DNA from 2 places in the Brevibacillus sp. B_LB10_24 genome. Region 2 is predicted to be linked to the other one. Evidence: riboswitches for the same ligand, from Rfam matches in the RefSeq annotation. Region 2 holds a riboswitch; the other holds the start of a gene.
What was found. A riboswitch is a leader RNA that binds a small molecule or an ion and turns the genes downstream of it on or off. The one in region 2 is predicted to bind glycine.
Positions count from the first base shown of each region.

Region 1 (7,576 bases), on a different contig from region 2:
ATCTCTCCTCTTATCTCTTTGTTTCCTCACAACAAGAATTCACAAGATGTTACTGGTCCGTAAGGGAAGTTGCTTGGCGTCATCATTGTACAAAGAGCAAACGGCGAAGCACCAAGCCGTTTGCTTTTTTCTTGATGTTTGGTACCAAAAGCGATTACTGTTCCAACACCTTTTCAAGCTCGCCGCACCATTTACTCCAGCCATACTTAGCGCCTTCGAGTCCTTGAACGTTTGAGAAACCGGTTTGTTCGAGATGGAGGTTAACCTTTCCGTCCCCTAAATCCTGCAGCGTCCAGGTGACTGTGTGCTTCTCCTCTCCGCTGGCCCAAGTATAGGACAAACGGTTTGGTGCGTCCACGATAAGTACTTCTCCGTCAATAATTCCATTCCACCATTGGGTCGGTTGAGCGCGAAACTGAAAACGGTGTCCTACAACGGGCTTAAAATCATTATCCATTGCCTGACCGGTGTGGATGTCGACCACCCACCTGGCAAGCTTGCTTGAATCGGTTAAGGCGGACCAAAGCTTCTCGATTGATGTCGTATACTGAAAATCCAAGGTTAATGATAAACTCATTCTTCTTCCTCCTCTAATAGTTGGTTTAAGCGCAACATATTCGTACTCCAGAACTTGTTGTAGAAAGCCACCCAATCTTGAACTTCTCTGAGTGGAGAGGCGTTTAGCCTAAATCGCGTTTCTCTGCCGACTTTTCGGTCAAGTACCAGTCCGGCCTCTTTCAGGATTGTCAAATGCTTGGATACAGCTGTACGGCCCATTTGAAACTGTGACGTTAACTCATGAAGCGGTTTCTCCTCTGCCTCTGCTAACAGACGAATCAGTTGGCGCCTCGTTGGATCTGCAATCGCGTCAAACACATCCCGAAATTGTTTGTTTTCGCTCATGGCACCCCCCTCCAAAATATTATTTTCTGTAGGACAAACCTATTGGTAGTACGGGGGAACAGTTGAAGCTTATGCAGGTTCCAAACTTTCCAAATGACTAATTGCTAATTGGACACTATTTAGTGTCGATTTGATTATAGGCCACCATTTGGTGTCGTGTCAACAACATTTGCTGCGCTGGAAAAGTTGCCTGCGGCATCGCAAGGCGTTGGAAGTCTCTTCAAAGCTTGCAATCACTGATGATCAGCAGGAAATTATCAATAAGTTTCCCATTTTCTTCTGTTTCCGGACTCTTAAGCGAAAACGATCGTTTTGTTCCCGTAAACGATCACTTTGTCCTCTACATGCCATGAGATAGCTTGTGCCAAGACGTTTCGCTCTACGCGGCGCCCAGCCACCTTCAGATCGGATTCATTCAGGCGGTGATTGACTCTGATGACGTCCTGCTCAATAATCGGCCCCTCATCGAGATCATTGGTCACGTAGTGTGCGGTTGCGCCGATCAGTTTTACGCCGCGCATAAATGCCCGTTTGTAGGGATTGGCGCCAATGAACGCGGGAAGGAATGAGTGATGGATGTTAATGATTTGATTGGGGTAATGCGCGATGAAACGCGGAGAGAGTATTTGCATGTACCTTGCCAGCACGAGGAAGTCTGCCTTTCCCCGCAAAATCTCCAGGGCTGCCTGCTCCGCTTCTTCTTTGGTTTGCGTATTCGTCGGGATGTGGTAAAAAGGAATTCCGTAAGATTCCACGGTATCCTTTACATCGGGATGATTGCTGATAACCATGGGGATGTCGACGAGAATCTCTCTGGACTTCCAGCGCCATAAGAGTTCGACTAAACAATGGTCCATCTTGGATACAAAAATTGCCATCCGTTTGGTTTGACTCCCCTTGCTGAGGCGCCATTCCATCGGGTACTCCTGTGCCATGTTGGACAGATCCTGCTCCAATTGCGGGTAGGAAGCTTCAAGCGAATCCAAATCAAAGAGGATGCGCATAAAAAACATGCCGTCCCGAGGGTCTGTCGTATGCTGATCAAACTGTACGATATTTGCTTTGTAGCCAAATAACAGGTTGGATACGGCAGAGATGATCCCCAGACGCTCCGGGCAGGAGATCAACAGCACAGCTCTGTTTTCCTTTTTGGCCAAATCGTGATCCATTTCAATCCCTCCGTTTTTATTCCCCCATAATCAACAGGGAGTATGGATATTGAATATTCTTCCCCCTATCACGGGCGTCTTCTCATACGTAAAAAAAGACAGGGGAAAGAAAGATTACGATCATCTCCCTTTCCTCTGTCCTTTTACCTGAGAGTTTAATTCCGCCTTGTGGCGCAGAGTATTCCCCTTTGGTGGCTTTTCAGCGCTCTCCAGAGGTACGTCCAATCGCAGTATCTTTACCTGAGAGATTAATCCCAAAGGGTTTTTTGGGACTTGCTCCTTCGGTGCTAAACCAATCGTCTAGTCTCTCCTGCAATCTTCATCCGCAGCTATTGAAATGATAGGAACATTTTTTCCAGTAAAGCACGGGTACCATATTCTTGTCAATTCGAAAAAGAAACGGTATTCCGTCAATTCAACCTACTCTCATCTTTTATGTCTGGCGATGAAGTCACAAATCCGTCTTACCCCTTCCAACAGCTGCGATTCTTCTGTTGCAAGAGATATGCGGACCATTTTGCTGGTGAGCTCTCCAAAGGTGGTGCCCGGTGCTACCGCCACTTTTTCCTCTTTCAGCAAATCCAGCGCCAGCTCATCGGCTGTCCGATCCAGTTCCGACATATCAACCAGCATATAGAAAGCGCCGTCCGGTTTGAACGCTTTTACGTTTGCCTGTGTAAACAAATCGTATGCTTTGTCCCGTCTCTGTTTGTAGCTTTCCCTCATCTCCTCAACAAAGTCCTGCGGCCCGCGGATCGAAGCCTCGGCTGCTTTTTGCGAAATGGAGGAGGCGCAAGAGATCAAGGGCAGCAGCACTTTTCCCATTAGCGCGGTAATTTCCGGATTGGCCACGGCGTAGCCGATTCGCCAACCGGTCATCGCGTAGTTTTTCGACGCGCCAAATATGCTGATAACACGGCCATCGGTGTCAAACGCCTTTGGACTGATATGAGTACCATCGAAGACAATCCCGTCGTACACTTCGTCCGATATCACGTACAGATCGTGTTTGACGGCAAATGCCAGCAATTCCATGATCTGTTCCCGCGTCAGCACGGCTCCCGTCGGGTTCCCCGGGGTATTGATGAAAATCGCCTTGGTTTTCGGTGTAACCAGTCGTTCCAGCTCCTCCAGATCAGGGGCAAAACCGTTCTCCATCCGCAAATGATATCTTCTGGCTGCCGACCCTTGCGCGAGTGCCATCATTTCATAAGCCGGCCAGCCCGGATCGGGAATCAGGATTTCTTCATCAGCGTCGGCAATCGCCTGTAAACAGGCGGTCAAAGCCGTTACTGCACCGGTGGTGACCAGTACCTGTTCACTTGTGATCGTTAAGCCATAGCGGCGGGCAAGATGCTCACACAGTGCATCCCGCAGCGATGGAAAGCCGTACACCGAGGTGTAGCCAGTAAAACCTTCGTTCATGGCTGCAGTGGCTGCTTCCCGGATATGCAGCGGCGTATTGGCGTTAGGTTCACCCACTTCCAGATGAATGGCATCGGGAATCGCCGCGGATAGCTCCATGAGCTGGCGGATTCCTGAATGAGGCAGCCTGCTTCTCGTTTTGGACAATTCTTTCATACTCGTATCTCTCCTTCGCGTTTTGGATACACGATCTTAAAAGTACGTAGATGAGTCTTACCTATTTCTCTGTTTTTTAATATGATAAGGTTCATAGATACCGGTGTCTCCATCCAATTGGTTTGCATCTGGGAGCCAACCAAGCTTTATCAGAGAGTCGTCACATTTGCAGACCGCAAGACGAGGTGAAATACATGTTCCTATCCGACTGGAAGCCAAATCGCGCCGACCCGGTCCCTTTGTATAAGCAGATCACGCATTTCATCAAGCAAAAAATTAGCAATGGGGAGTGGCCGCTAGGGAGTAAAATTCCCACGGAGCGGATGTTAGCGCGAGAGTTCGGTGTCAATCGAAGCACGGTCGTAACTGCTTTTGCCGAATTGACTGCCGAGGGCCTGATCGAGGGGAGCAGCGGAAGCGGAACGAGAGTGGTAAACAATACGTGGTCGATCATGGCGGCCAACTCGGCGCCCGATTGGGATGCCTATACCAGATCCGGTGTCTACCGGCCCAGTCTGCCCACCGTTCAAGACATTAATCAATCGGAAAACAGTCCAACGATCATTCGTCTGGGCACAGCAGGTCCTCCCCCCGAACTTTTTCCGACTGACATGCTGCAATCCATCCTGCCCAAGCTGCCGGCCATGATGAAATCGCTGGATTACGAGGATCCCAAGGGACTGCTTTATCTGAGACAGCAGATAAGCGATTACGCGAGGAAAAGAGGAATCGTGGCCTCGCCATCCTCCATCCTGATCGTATCAGGAGCGCTGCAAGCTCTTCAACTGATCTCGATGGGTCTCTTGAAGCGGGGATCTGTCGTTTTGGCGGAAAAACCTTCCTATGTCCAGTCTCTGTCTGTGTTTCAATCTGCGGGAATGAGGATGGCAGGGCTGCCGCTCGATCAAGATGGCCTCGTGACGGATGCGATTCCGCAGCAGAAGCGGGAGCTAAAGGCGGCGATGCTCTATACAATCCCCTGCTTTCACAACCCTACCGGCATCTTGATGGCCGAAGAGCGGCGCAAGCAGCTGCTGGCGATATGCGAGCGGGAGCAGCTCCCGATCGTCGAGGATGATGTCTATCGGGATTTATGGCTTGACCACATTCCGCCCGCTCCGTTAAAAGCAAGGGATAAAAACGGCTTGGTGCTGTACCTGGGAAGCATGTCGAAGACCTTGGGGCCTGGACTTCGCATCGGTTGGCTGATCGGCCCGGATCCTGTCATCAACCGGCTGGCCGACCTCAAAATGCAGTTGGATTACGGGTCGAGCTCCCTGTCGCAATGGACCGTCGCTGAGTGCCTGAGAAGCGGCCTGTACGAGCAGCATTTGCTGCAGACAAGAGAGACTTTGCAGAGACGCCGGGAGGCCGCCTTACATGCGTTGGACACATATATGACAGGAATGGCCTCGTGGAGCTGCCCCTCTGGCGGATTTTTCATTTGGCTGCGGCTGCATCGTCCTGTTTCGATGCGGGCGCTGTTTGAGAAAGCCCTCCAACAAGAAGTTTTGCTCTACCCCGGGAATATTTACGACCGGTCTGATCACCATCATCTACGGCTTTCATACGGCAGTGCATCGCCGGCCGAATTGGAAGAAGGAATTTCGCGATTGGCGAAGATCATTCAGAAATTTGAACGATAGGCCAAAAGAGCCGATATCCCGCCTAAAGGAGGAATATCGGCTCTCGTGCTTACTGGATAAGATTATTGGACGAAATCTTCCTCTGTCAAATCCATATTGACTCCCATGGCGGCACGGCTGCCGTCGGCTGCGGCATAGATCAATTGGGAAGGTGCGATGTATGAAGCATCCCCGGCGGCGTATAAACCAGGTATCGAGGTTCGTCCCAATGGATCCGTCTTGATCCCGCCGTGCTCCGTCCGTTCACAACCCAATTGTTCTCCAAACGGTGTACTTTGCACAAACTGGGGAGTCACGAAGCCGCCAGTCCGCGGAACTCTGATCCCATCGGCAAAGCGAACCTGCTCAAGCTGTCCGTTTTGGCCGATAAAAGCCGCAATTGGCTGCTCCCTGACTACGACCCCCTTTGATTCCAGCTGTGTTTTTTGCTCATCCGACAGGGACGCCATGCCGTTCGTACAGACGACCAAATCCTCGCTCCAATTGAGGACCAGTTTAGCAATATGAAAAGCGGACGGATGTTCGGAAACAACGACAAGCGGTTGATCCCGCAGCTCCCAGCCGTCGCAATAGGGGCAATTGAACAAGCTTTTCCCGTACAGCGGATAAAATCCATCGATCTCGGGAAATATCTCCTTTACGCCAGTCGCCAGGATCAGTTTTCGCGCTTGAACGCGAAGGCCCGCCGAATCGAGCAGCTCAAATCCGGATGCAAGCTTGCCAACGGAAACAACCTCGGTTTGCAGATGATCGACTGACGGGTAACGCAGGACTTCCTCATAAGCAATACGGCGGAACTCGCCCGGTGTGGTGCCGTCTCTTGTAATAAAGCCGTGGGAAGCATGTGTGACGGCATTTCTCGGCTGATTGTTGTCGATCAAAGCCACCCTTCTCCTCGCCCGGCCAAGCACAAGGGCTGCATTCAACCCGGCGGGTCCTCCGCCAATAATCGCGCAATCATACATCATGACATTCATCTCCTTTAAATAGATATTAAAGACTTATTATATCTGTAATAAAGCCAAAAATTTTTAATAGCAAACCAACCCCGTTTTCCCATAACGGGGCCTATCCTACACTTTCGCTAGCTTTTCTGCCAGGTCAGCCAATTTCGTTTGTTTGAGATGCTGCTCCATCTTCTCTTCGGCTTCCTTCATTACAGCCTGGATCAGGCATTCTTCGCCGTGGACAAAATCGCATTCAAATAGAGAAGCCGTGCCTTCAATGGCCTGGATAATGTCCAAAAACGTGATGTCGTCTTTTTTGCGGGACAACCGATAGCCCCCATTAGCGCCGGACACCGATTCGATCATCCCCGCTTTTACGAGCCTTGTCAAAATTTTGGAGAGATACGTTGGAGAGACGCCTTGAGACTCCGCCAGCTGTTGAACGCCTACCGGCTTGACCGGAGAAGCGGCCATGAGTGCAAGCATGGTATGCAGGGCATAATTGGTCGCTTTTGTAAATCTCATGATGGCACCTCATTTACAGACTTAATATATCTATAATATCTTTAGAGTGGTTGGTATGTCAAGCCTTGGCTTCAAATCGCCCGGTTGTATTTTTCGATTTCCAGGAATGCCATGAGCAATATCCTGGTTGAGGCTAATACAGGTGTATCCAGGAAAGTGATACGTTTTCTTGGGTGCAGGAACAGCCCCATGCTTTTTCAAAAAACGCCCGCCAATATCATCCAGTTCTTTTGTCGTCATTCCCGCGCGTGCGTGACGTTTCATTTCACGTATCGTCCATGCAACGATTTTTCCAATTTCCTTTAGGGCATCAATGTCTTTTTGAGATCCGATTGTCATAAATGGTCCCCTCCGCTTTTAGATATTTTTATCTTACTACAAAGGAGGAATTTTCCATTAGCCTGCTATGATATTTTATGCCAGCATTAGAAATAGTTCATACTCATTGCTTCACGGACCTCTTCCATTGTTTCTTTTGCTGCAAGGCGTGCTTTTTTTGTCCCTGAGATGAGTATTTCATCTATTTTTTTCGGATCGTTTTGATACACGATTCTTCGTTCCCGTATTGGTTCAAGCAGGTCGTTAATCCTTTGCGTAATGTTTCGCTTGCATTCCATACACCCGATTTGCCCTTTTTTACAGCTTTCATAAATCTCATCGGAGCCTTCTTTACGAAATGCTTGATGATAAGCATAGATCGGGCAAATATCAGGATGGCCGATATCCGTTTTGCGAATTCGGGCTGGATCAGTCGTCGCTTTTTGTATCTTCTCCTGCACCTCTTCTCGGCTAGAATCCAGATAAA
Region 1 covers NZ_JBJQOQ010000011.1:109,973-117,548, reverse strand. The annotation lists gene ACI7RC_RS12660 (SRPBCC family protein) at 155-577, opposite strand; gene ACI7RC_RS12655 (ArsR/SmtB family transcription factor) at 574-903, opposite strand; gene purU (formyltetrahydrofolate deformylase) at 1,197-2,072, opposite strand; glycine riboswitch at 2,198-2,290, opposite strand; glycine riboswitch at 2,291-2,395, opposite strand; gene ACI7RC_RS12645 (pyridoxal phosphate-dependent aminotransferase) at 2,499-3,653, opposite strand; gene pdxR (MocR-like pyridoxine biosynthesis transcription factor PdxR) at 3,848-5,299, shown strand; gene ACI7RC_RS12635 (NAD(P)/FAD-dependent oxidoreductase) at 5,362-6,267, opposite strand; gene ACI7RC_RS12630 (RrF2 family transcriptional regulator) at 6,373-6,771, opposite strand; gene ACI7RC_RS12625 (M24 family metallopeptidase) at 6,802-7,110, opposite strand; gene trpS (tryptophan--tRNA ligase) at 7,197-7,576, opposite strand, start outside.
Region 1: linked by a shared signal. The riboswitch ahead of purU (formyltetrahydrofolate deformylase) and the one ahead of gcvT (glycine cleavage system aminomethyltransferase GcvT) in region 2 are both predicted to bind glycine.

Region 2 (8,651 bases):
AGCAAGCGAAGGAAGCTGGTGCATTTGAAGCGATTCTGCACCGTGACGGCATCGTGACGGAAGGCAGCTCCACCAACGTGTTTGCTGTCAAAGACGGCCGATTGCACACCCACCCGGCCGACAACCTGATCCTCAACGGGATTACCCGCCTGACGGTGCTTGAACTGGCTCGTTCGCTTTCCATCCCAGTCGTTGAAGAAGCATTTGATCTGGCCTTCCTCAAGCAGGCAGACGAGCTATTCATTACTTCCACCACAGCAGAAGTCATGCCGATCGTCACCGTCGACGGCGAGCGTGTCGGCACGGGTCAGCCTGGACAGATCGCCCAGCGGCTGCAAGCGGCATTTGAAGAGTCGATTGCCCGTTATTCTTACACACACTCTTAATCGGCAGCCCCCGTCATCTAACGGGGGTTTTTTACGCCGCGAACCGGAATCTGCCCAAATCTCAACTGCCGAAAGTTTTAAGCTGCGGCCGAAGGAATCAGAGGAAAAGGAACGGATGCAACACCTGCAAAAAGGTTACGTAACGCAAACAGCTCCTACGTTCGGTACGTAGGAGCTATTGCTATACCAGTTACGAACTAACGGCGGAAATTCCACTCATCCGTTCCGTATCTGGTCCGTGCCAGTTCCTCGGCCAGCGCTGTTTCGTCCGGTGTCAACTCCTGTTTTTCGAGACTGACCTCAAGTCCGGATGCGAAGCCGCGGTAAAACGCGTCGACCGCCTCGGCCAAGCCTACCGGATGCGGGCTCACCTCATTGATCGTCACCGCTTTTTGGCGGAAGCTGTCCATCATCCGCTGCTTCACCCGGTCTGAAGGGAAATGCAGCAGGGAAAACAGCAGTTCCACGTCCATGTCCAAAAGAATCGACCCGTGCTGCAGAATAACGCCCTTCTGCCTGGTCTGGGCGCTGCCTGCCACCTTCTTCCCTTCGACCACCAGCTCGTACCAGGAGGGGGAATCAAAACAGGCGGAAGACCCCGGCGAGCTGTACTTCTCCTTCTCTTCTTCGCTGGCGAGCGATACCATCTCCGCCTGTAGTCCCAACTCCTGAAACCCGTGCAAAAGTCCCAGACTGATCACCTTGTACGCTTCCGTCACGCCGGAGGGCATCTTCGGATGACTTTCGGAGACGATGACGCTGTACGTCAATTCCTTATCGTGAAGCACCGCCCGTCCTCCCGTCGGACGGCGAACAAAGCCCAAGCCGCTGCCTTTTACCGCATCCAGATCGATCTCTTTTGCCGCTTTTTGAAAATAGCCGATGGAGAGGGTAGCCGGTTCCCAGGTGTAAAAGCGGACGGTCGGCGGTACCTTCCCCTCGCTGTGGCTGATCAAAATCGCCTCGTCTACAGCCATGTTCATCTCAGGTGACATCGGCGGGGTGAGAATAAAACGCCACTGTTCCATCTGCAGTCCCCCTTCTATGTATTCCGTCTTCATTGTACGCCAGCCCTGTGGTTTGCACAAGAAAGGAGGGGCTCACAAGTGCAGCCCCTCCGGTATCTGGCCCCGTCCGCCTACTGCGCATCCTTGCGGTAGTGCAGAATCGGCTTGCGTGCTGCCGTCGCTTCGTCCAGCCGCTTGACGACAGTCGTGTGCGGCGCCTCCTGGACGACCTCGGGCGTCTCTTCACATTCGCGGGCAATTTGCAGCATTACATCGATAAATTCGTCTAACGTCTCTTTTGACTCGGTTTCCGTCGGCTCGATCATCAGGCATTCGTCGACGATCAGCGGGAAGTAGACCGTCGGCGGATGATAGCCGAAATCCAGCAGACGTTTGGCGATATCCAGGGTGCGGACCCCCAGTTTTTTCTGGCGGACGCCCGACAGGACAAATTCGTGCTTGCAGACGCGGTCATACGGCAATTCGTAAGCCCCGGCCAACCTGCGCATCATGTAGTTGGCGTTCAGCACGGCGTTTTGCGATACCTGCAGCAAACCCTCCGCTCCCATCGTGCAGATGTACGTGTAGGCGCGCAGCAGGATGCCAAAGTTCCCGTAGTACGCCTTCACCCGTCCAATGGACTCCGGTCGTTCGTAATGGAGAGCGAAGCTGCCGTCCTCCTGTTTGACGACGATCGGTGCCGGCAGATGCGGCAAGAGGGATGCCTTTACCCCGACAGGGCCGGCACCGGGTCCGCCGCCGCCGTGAGGACCGGTGAACGTCTTGTGCAGATTGAGGTGGACGACGTCGAAGCCCATGTCTCCAGGTCGGGCTATCCCCAAGATAGCGTTGGCATTTGCCCCGTCGTAGTACAGCAGACCTCCCGCTTCGTGCACAATATTGGCCATTTCCACGATGTTTTCTTCAAACAGGCCGAGCGTGTTCGGGTTCGTCAGCATCAAAGCAGCCGTATCCGGCCCTACCGCCTGGCGCAGCGCTTCGATGTCCACCAGCCCGCGCTCGTCAGAAGGAATGGTGATCGTCTCCATACCAGCAATCGTCGCCGAGGCCGGGTTGGTGCCGTGGGCCGAGTTAGGGACGATTACCTTCGTCCGTTTCTCACCTCGGCTCTCATGGTAAGCGCGGATCATCATCAGCCCGGTCCACTCGCCGGCAGCACCAGCAGCAGGCTGCAGAGTGACTGCGTCCATCCCGGTGATTTCGGCCAAATCGCGCTGCAGGTTGTAGAGCACCTCAAGCGCGCCCTGGACAGTCTCGTCCGGCTGATAAGGGTGGATGGAAGCAAATCCGGGATAGCGGGCCACATCCTCATTGATTTTCGGATTGTACTTCATCGTGCAGGAGCCGAGCGGATAAAAACCCGAATCGACACCGTGATTGCGCGTCGACAACTCCGTATAGTGTCGCATCAGCTGCAATTCGGAAACCTCAGGCAGTTCTGCCGGCGTTTCGCGGATCAGGTGTTCAGGCAGCAAGTCGGCAACCTCTGTTTCCGGCACGTCAAGCGGCGGCAGACTGTAGCCGATCCGTCCCGGCTGGCTCAGTTCAAAGATCAGTGCTTTTTCTTTATCGTTACGCATGGATGATCGCCTCCATTTCCTTCACCAGGGAATCGATCTCCTGTTTCGTCCGAAGCTCTGTCACCGCGATCAGCACGTGACCGTCAAGCTCCGGATAGGACCGGCCAAGATCATATCCGCCGATGAACCCTTTGCCCAGAAGCGCTTTATTTACATTATTTACCTCTTTTGGCAATTTGATGACGAATTCGTTGAAGAACGGGGCGGCAAATACGATCTCCATCCCCTTCGCCTTGGCGAACTCCTTCTTGGCGTAATGCGCTTTTTGCAGGTTCATCATCGCCATTTCCTGCACGCCTTGTTTGCCCAGCGCTGTCAGGGCTACAGAGGCAGCGAGAGCGTTGAGCGCCTGGTTGGAACAGATGTTGGAGGTAGCTTTTTCACGGCGAATGTGCTGTTCTCGCGCTTGCAGAGTGAGGACAAAGCCGCGCTTGCCTTCCTCGTCCTTGGTCTGTCCGACGATGCGTCCGGGCATTTTTCGCATCAGCTTGGCGGTGGTGGCAAAGTAACCGCAGTGCGGCCCGCCAAACGCGGCGTGAATGCCAAATGGCTGCATGTCTCCGACCACGATGTCCGCTCCCAGTTTGCCCGGGGCTTCCAGGATGCCCAGAGCGACCGGGTTGGCCTTGACGATCAAGAGCGCCCCTTTGCCGTGAACCCATTTTTCGATCTCGGCCAAGTCTTCCATATTCCCAAAAAAGTTGGGATATTGCACGACGACAGCGCCCACGGTGTCATCCACTGTCTGCGTCAGCGCCTCCAGATCAGTCACGCCATCGCGATTGTAGCCGACCTCTTCTACTTCGACGCCTTGTCCGTACGCATAGGTTTTTAAAATGTCACGGGCTTCCGGATGTACTGCACGGGATACGACGACGCGTTTTTTGCCGGTGTGTCCTGCCGCCATCATCGACGCTTCCGCCATGGCGGTCGGTCCGTCATACATCGAAGAGTTGGCCACTTCCATGCCGGTCAGCTCGCAGACCATCGTCTGAAACTCAAAAATCGCCTGCAGCTCGCCCTGGCTGATCTCCGGCTGGTAGGGTGTATAAGCCGTATAGAACTCGGAACGGGAGATGACGTGATTCACCACGCTGGGAATGTAGTGCTGATACACGCCCGCTCCCAGGAAGCTGACATGTGTGTCAAAATTCACGTTTTTTCCCGCCAGACCCTTCATGTACTTGACCAGCTCAGGCTCGGGCATCGCCGGCGTAATGTCAAGCTCGCGGTTAAACCGGATGTCTCGGGGAATGTCGGCAAACAGTTCTTCAACCGACTGGATGCCGAGCGCCTGCAGCATCTCGCGCTTATCTTGATCGGTCTGGGGCAGATAACGGTATTGCACAGTGAAATCCTCCTTCAAGTCCTATTTTTTCGGACGCTTGTAAAATGGCGTGGCGACAACCTGGGCCTTCAGGCGCTTGCCGCGAATTTCTACTTCAATAAGGCTGCCCAGCTCGGCGTGTTCCCGTTTCAACAGGGCCAGACCGACGTTTTTCTTTAAAGTGGGCGACTGTGTACCCGTCGTGACTTCACCAATCTGTTCCCCGCCGGAAAATACGGGGTAGTGGGAGCGCGGTATGCCGCGATCGATCATCTCGATGCCAACCAGCTTTCTCAGTGCGCCGCCCTCCTTCTGCGCCTTGAGCGCCTCGCTGCCGATAAAGGGAACAGCCTTATCCGTCTTGACGGCAAAACCGATGCCCGCTTCGATCGGGGTAATGTCTCGGCTTAGCTCTTGGCCGTACAGCGGCAGCTTTGCTTCAAACCGAAGCGTGTCGCGAGCGCCGAGGCCGCACGGCAAAAGCCCGTCTTCCTTGCCCGCCTGAAGCAGTGCCTCCCAAAGCTCTGCTGCCTTGCCTGCGGCCAGGTAGAGTTCGAATCCGTCTTCCCCTGTGTAACCCGTCCGGGAAATCAGCACCGGAATGCCGGCAAGATCGAGATTTCGCTCAAAGTGGAAAGGTCTGATCTGCGACAGATCGAAATCCGTCAGCTTCCCCAGGATGTTCTCCGCCAGCGGTCCCTGGATCGCCAGCAAGGCCGTTTCGTCGGAAAGATTGGCAATGGAGACACCAGCGGTCTTATGCTCCTGCATCCAGGCGAGATCCTTGTCGATGTTGCTCGCATTGATCACCAGAAAATAGTGATCGTCGGCAATTTTGTAGACGAGCAGATCATCTACCGTCCCGCCGTCCGGATAGCACATCGCACTGTACTGCGCCTGTCCGTCCTCCAATTTGCTGACATCGTTGGTCGTCAGCCGCTGCAGGAAGTCAAGGGCTCCTTCCCCCTTTACTTCTACCTCCCCCATGTGGGAGACGTCAAACAACCCGGCCTTCGTCCGAACAGCTTCGTGCTCCTGGGAAATCCCGGAGAATTGTACCGGCAATTCCCAACCGCCAAAGTCGATTGTTTTTCCGCCATACCTGGCATACAGGTCATACAGCGGGGTGCGCTTTAACTCTGCCATGTTACCTCCACCTCCATCGTCTTCCTTGCTGCCTTTCACTTTGGCCCAAGCTCATTCGATTTTGGGCATGAAAAAAGACAGAAAAGCAGAAGAAAGAACGCGATTGCGCGTCTCTTTCTTCTCCTTCTCTGTCCTTTTACCTGAGAGTTACCTCGTGCCGCAAAGCACACAAGTTTCCCCTTTGGTGGCTTCCGCTTATCCCAAGCCGAAGCGCTCTCCAGAGATGCGTCCAGCAGAGGTTCTTTTGCCTGAGAGATTCACCTGCACAAGGTTTGCTCCTTCGGCGCTGCCTCAAATTGCGGCAGTCTCTCCCTACTACTCTCATCCGCCATACATAATCGCTATTCGCTTATTCCATACTATATGTATCCTACCACGACCAGGGTGTATTTGGGAATAACCAATTCAGCAAAACAGCAGAAAAACTGAACGTTTTATTTATAGTTATCAAAAACGTTTGGTTTTAACCGCGATAAACTCATGATCAAAAGCCAGAAGCAAAAGGAGTCATCACAATGACGAATATTCCCATCGCATTCGATCGCACCTGGCTGCCCGCCTTGCAAGATCTGATGCAAAATGACGGTCCGTGGCACAAATGGGAACTGTTCCAACTTGCTCTTGAAGCCGAAGAAGCCTTGGCGGTCAAAGAATTTGACCGGCTTCAAGCATTGAAATACTTGCCCCATGTGAAGCCCTACCCCCACCAGATCAGCACGGCGGAAAAAGTGCTGAACGAAATGCGCGGCCGGGCCATTCTCGCCGATGAGGTCGGGCTAGGCAAAACGATTGAAGCCGGGCTGATCATGAAGGAATACATGGTGAGGGGATTGGCCAAAAAAATCCTCATCCTCGTCCCGGCATCGCTCGTCATTCAATGGACGAAGGAATTGAACCAAAAGTTTGGCATCCCGGCCGTCGCCCAGAAAAAAGAGTACATGTGGCGCCAGTACGACGTGGTGGTCGGTTCGATCGACACGGCCAAACGCGACCCGCACCGCCGTCACGTACTTGACATCGAGTACGACATGCTGGTGATCGATGAGGCCCACAAATTAAAAAACAAGCGCACCCGCAACTATCAATTTGCCAAAGAGATCAAGAAAAAATACTGTTTGCTGCTGACGGCAACCCCGATCCAGAACGAAATGGACGAGCTGTACAACTTGATCAATCTGCTCCGTCCGGGACATCTGGGTCCCTCTCACGAATTTGCCACGAATTATGTGGAAGGGAAGCGGCAGGCAAAGAACAATGAACAGTTGAAGACGGAAATCGGCAAGGTGATGATCCGCAACCGGCGCAGCGACGGCGGGATCGAATTTACCGAACGGCAGGTGAAGTCGATCCCGATTGAGTTGTCGAATGAGGAGTGGGCGCTGTACCAAGGCGTCACTGATTTTGTCCGCCAAACCTACCGTGCCGACATCGGCGGGATCAACGCCCTTGCTCTGATCACGCTGCAGCGGGAAGTCTGCTCCAGCCGGGAGGCGGCGTTTATGACCCTGTACAACATGCATCAGCGGACGGCAGAAGGGTCGAAGGAACAGGCAGCGATCCTCGAACTGGTAGAGATGATCAAGCGGATCGAAACCCACTCCAAGGCAGCCAAAACCGTCGAGCTGCTAAAGCAGATAGACGACAAGGTGATCATTTTCACCGAGTACCGCGCGACCCAAAACTACCTGCAAAAATACCTCGGCGAGCACGGCATCACCTCGGTTCCTTTCCGCGGCGGCTTCAAGCGCAGCAAGAAGGACTGGATGACCGAGCTGTTCCAGAATCGCGCACAGGTGCTGGTCGCTACCGAAGCGGGCGGCGAGGGAATCAACCTGCAGTTTTGCAATCAGGTGATCAACTACGACCTGCCGTGGAATCCGATGCGAATCGAGCAGCGAATCGGCCGTGTGCACCGGTTGGGCCAGAAGCGTGACGTCCACATTTACAACCTGTCCACCACCGGAACGATCGAGGAGCACATCCTCCATCTGCTCTATGAAAAGATCGACTTGTTCGAGATGGTGATCGGAGAACTGGATGAAATCGTCGACCGGCTCGGCTTGCTCTCCTCCCTGGAGCAAAACATTATCGATATCATCATGGAATCAGGGTCAGAAAAAGAGATGGCGTTAAAGTTGGACAACATTGGCCAAGCAATCAATTCCATACGGCAGAGCGCCCTGGCAGACAAAGCCAAGAAACTCTCATAACCCCAGATACCGCAAAGGAGGGGCCTTCCGTGGAACAGCAGCAGATGCGCAGATTTATCGAAACCTATTTGGCAGCCTTTTCTTCCCATATCTGTGAATCGCACCCTGACTATCTGACGGTCAAACTGCCGGAAGCAATCGACAAGGATATCGGCAACCGGCCTTTTTACTGGTCGTGGATCGAAAAGATGAACATGCCTCCCCAGCCGATGGTCCTCACGTTTGCGTTTGATCCGGACCGGATGCCGGAAGGTGTCCGGGCCGAACTGCTTCACCTGGGCGCAGGCCGGCTGCAGCAAATTTTTCGCTCTGCCCAAAAACACGGCAGGTTTGTCTGCATGTATGAGCTTGCCCCGACCGTTCACCAAAGCAGCGCCAAGCGGCGTTCAATGCCGCTTGTCCCCTGGTTCGGCGTGAATGTGAAAATTTCGTTCATCTGCGACAAAAAGAAAGACTTGCTTCTCTACCTTGGCGTCAATCTCCATCAACCCAAGGTCATTTTTGACTTTTATCCGTCGGTGAGAAAGCTGGCGCTCTCCCCTACCATCCCCGACTACTTCTACACGCTGGACCAGCGGATGACGCTGGAGCAGGCGGTTGAATTGGTCAAACAGGCTGTCGACGAAACGATCGGGCGGGAGGATCATCGCTGGGCAGAATTGGCCCGGGAGCGGTTGGCACAGGAACTGGAGATCTTGGAGGCGTACTACACGCAGCTGACAGACAGAGAGAGTTCCTCCAAAGAGACGGCCAGCGAGGGTTCGTCCCAAGAGACTGCGGATTCGGCAGAGGACGATCCTGGAGCGACGGGTACTGCTGAAGCAGGAGAAGAACTGCCGCCGCCCCCTCCTTATCCTCCCTCAGAGGAACCCGTTTCATGGGAGCAGCACCAGTCGACAGGCGGCAGAATCTTGGACTTTTTGCGGATGAATGGCATTCCTGTCACACCAAAAGAACAGATCGAGCAGACGGAG
Region 2 covers NZ_JBJQOQ010000012.1:78,939-87,589, reverse strand. The annotation lists gene dat (D-amino-acid transaminase) at 1-386, shown strand, start outside; gene ACI7RC_RS13215 (lipoate--protein ligase family protein) at 584-1,414, opposite strand; gene gcvPB (aminomethyl-transferring glycine dehydrogenase subunit GcvPB) at 1,525-2,994, opposite strand; gene gcvPA (aminomethyl-transferring glycine dehydrogenase subunit GcvPA) at 2,987-4,297, opposite strand; gene gcvT (glycine cleavage system aminomethyltransferase GcvT) at 4,364-5,467, opposite strand; glycine riboswitch at 5,586-5,693, opposite strand; glycine riboswitch at 5,694-5,792, opposite strand; gene ACI7RC_RS13195 (DEAD/DEAH box helicase) at 5,983-7,677, shown strand; gene ACI7RC_RS13190 (YqhG family protein) at 7,707-8,651, shown strand, end outside.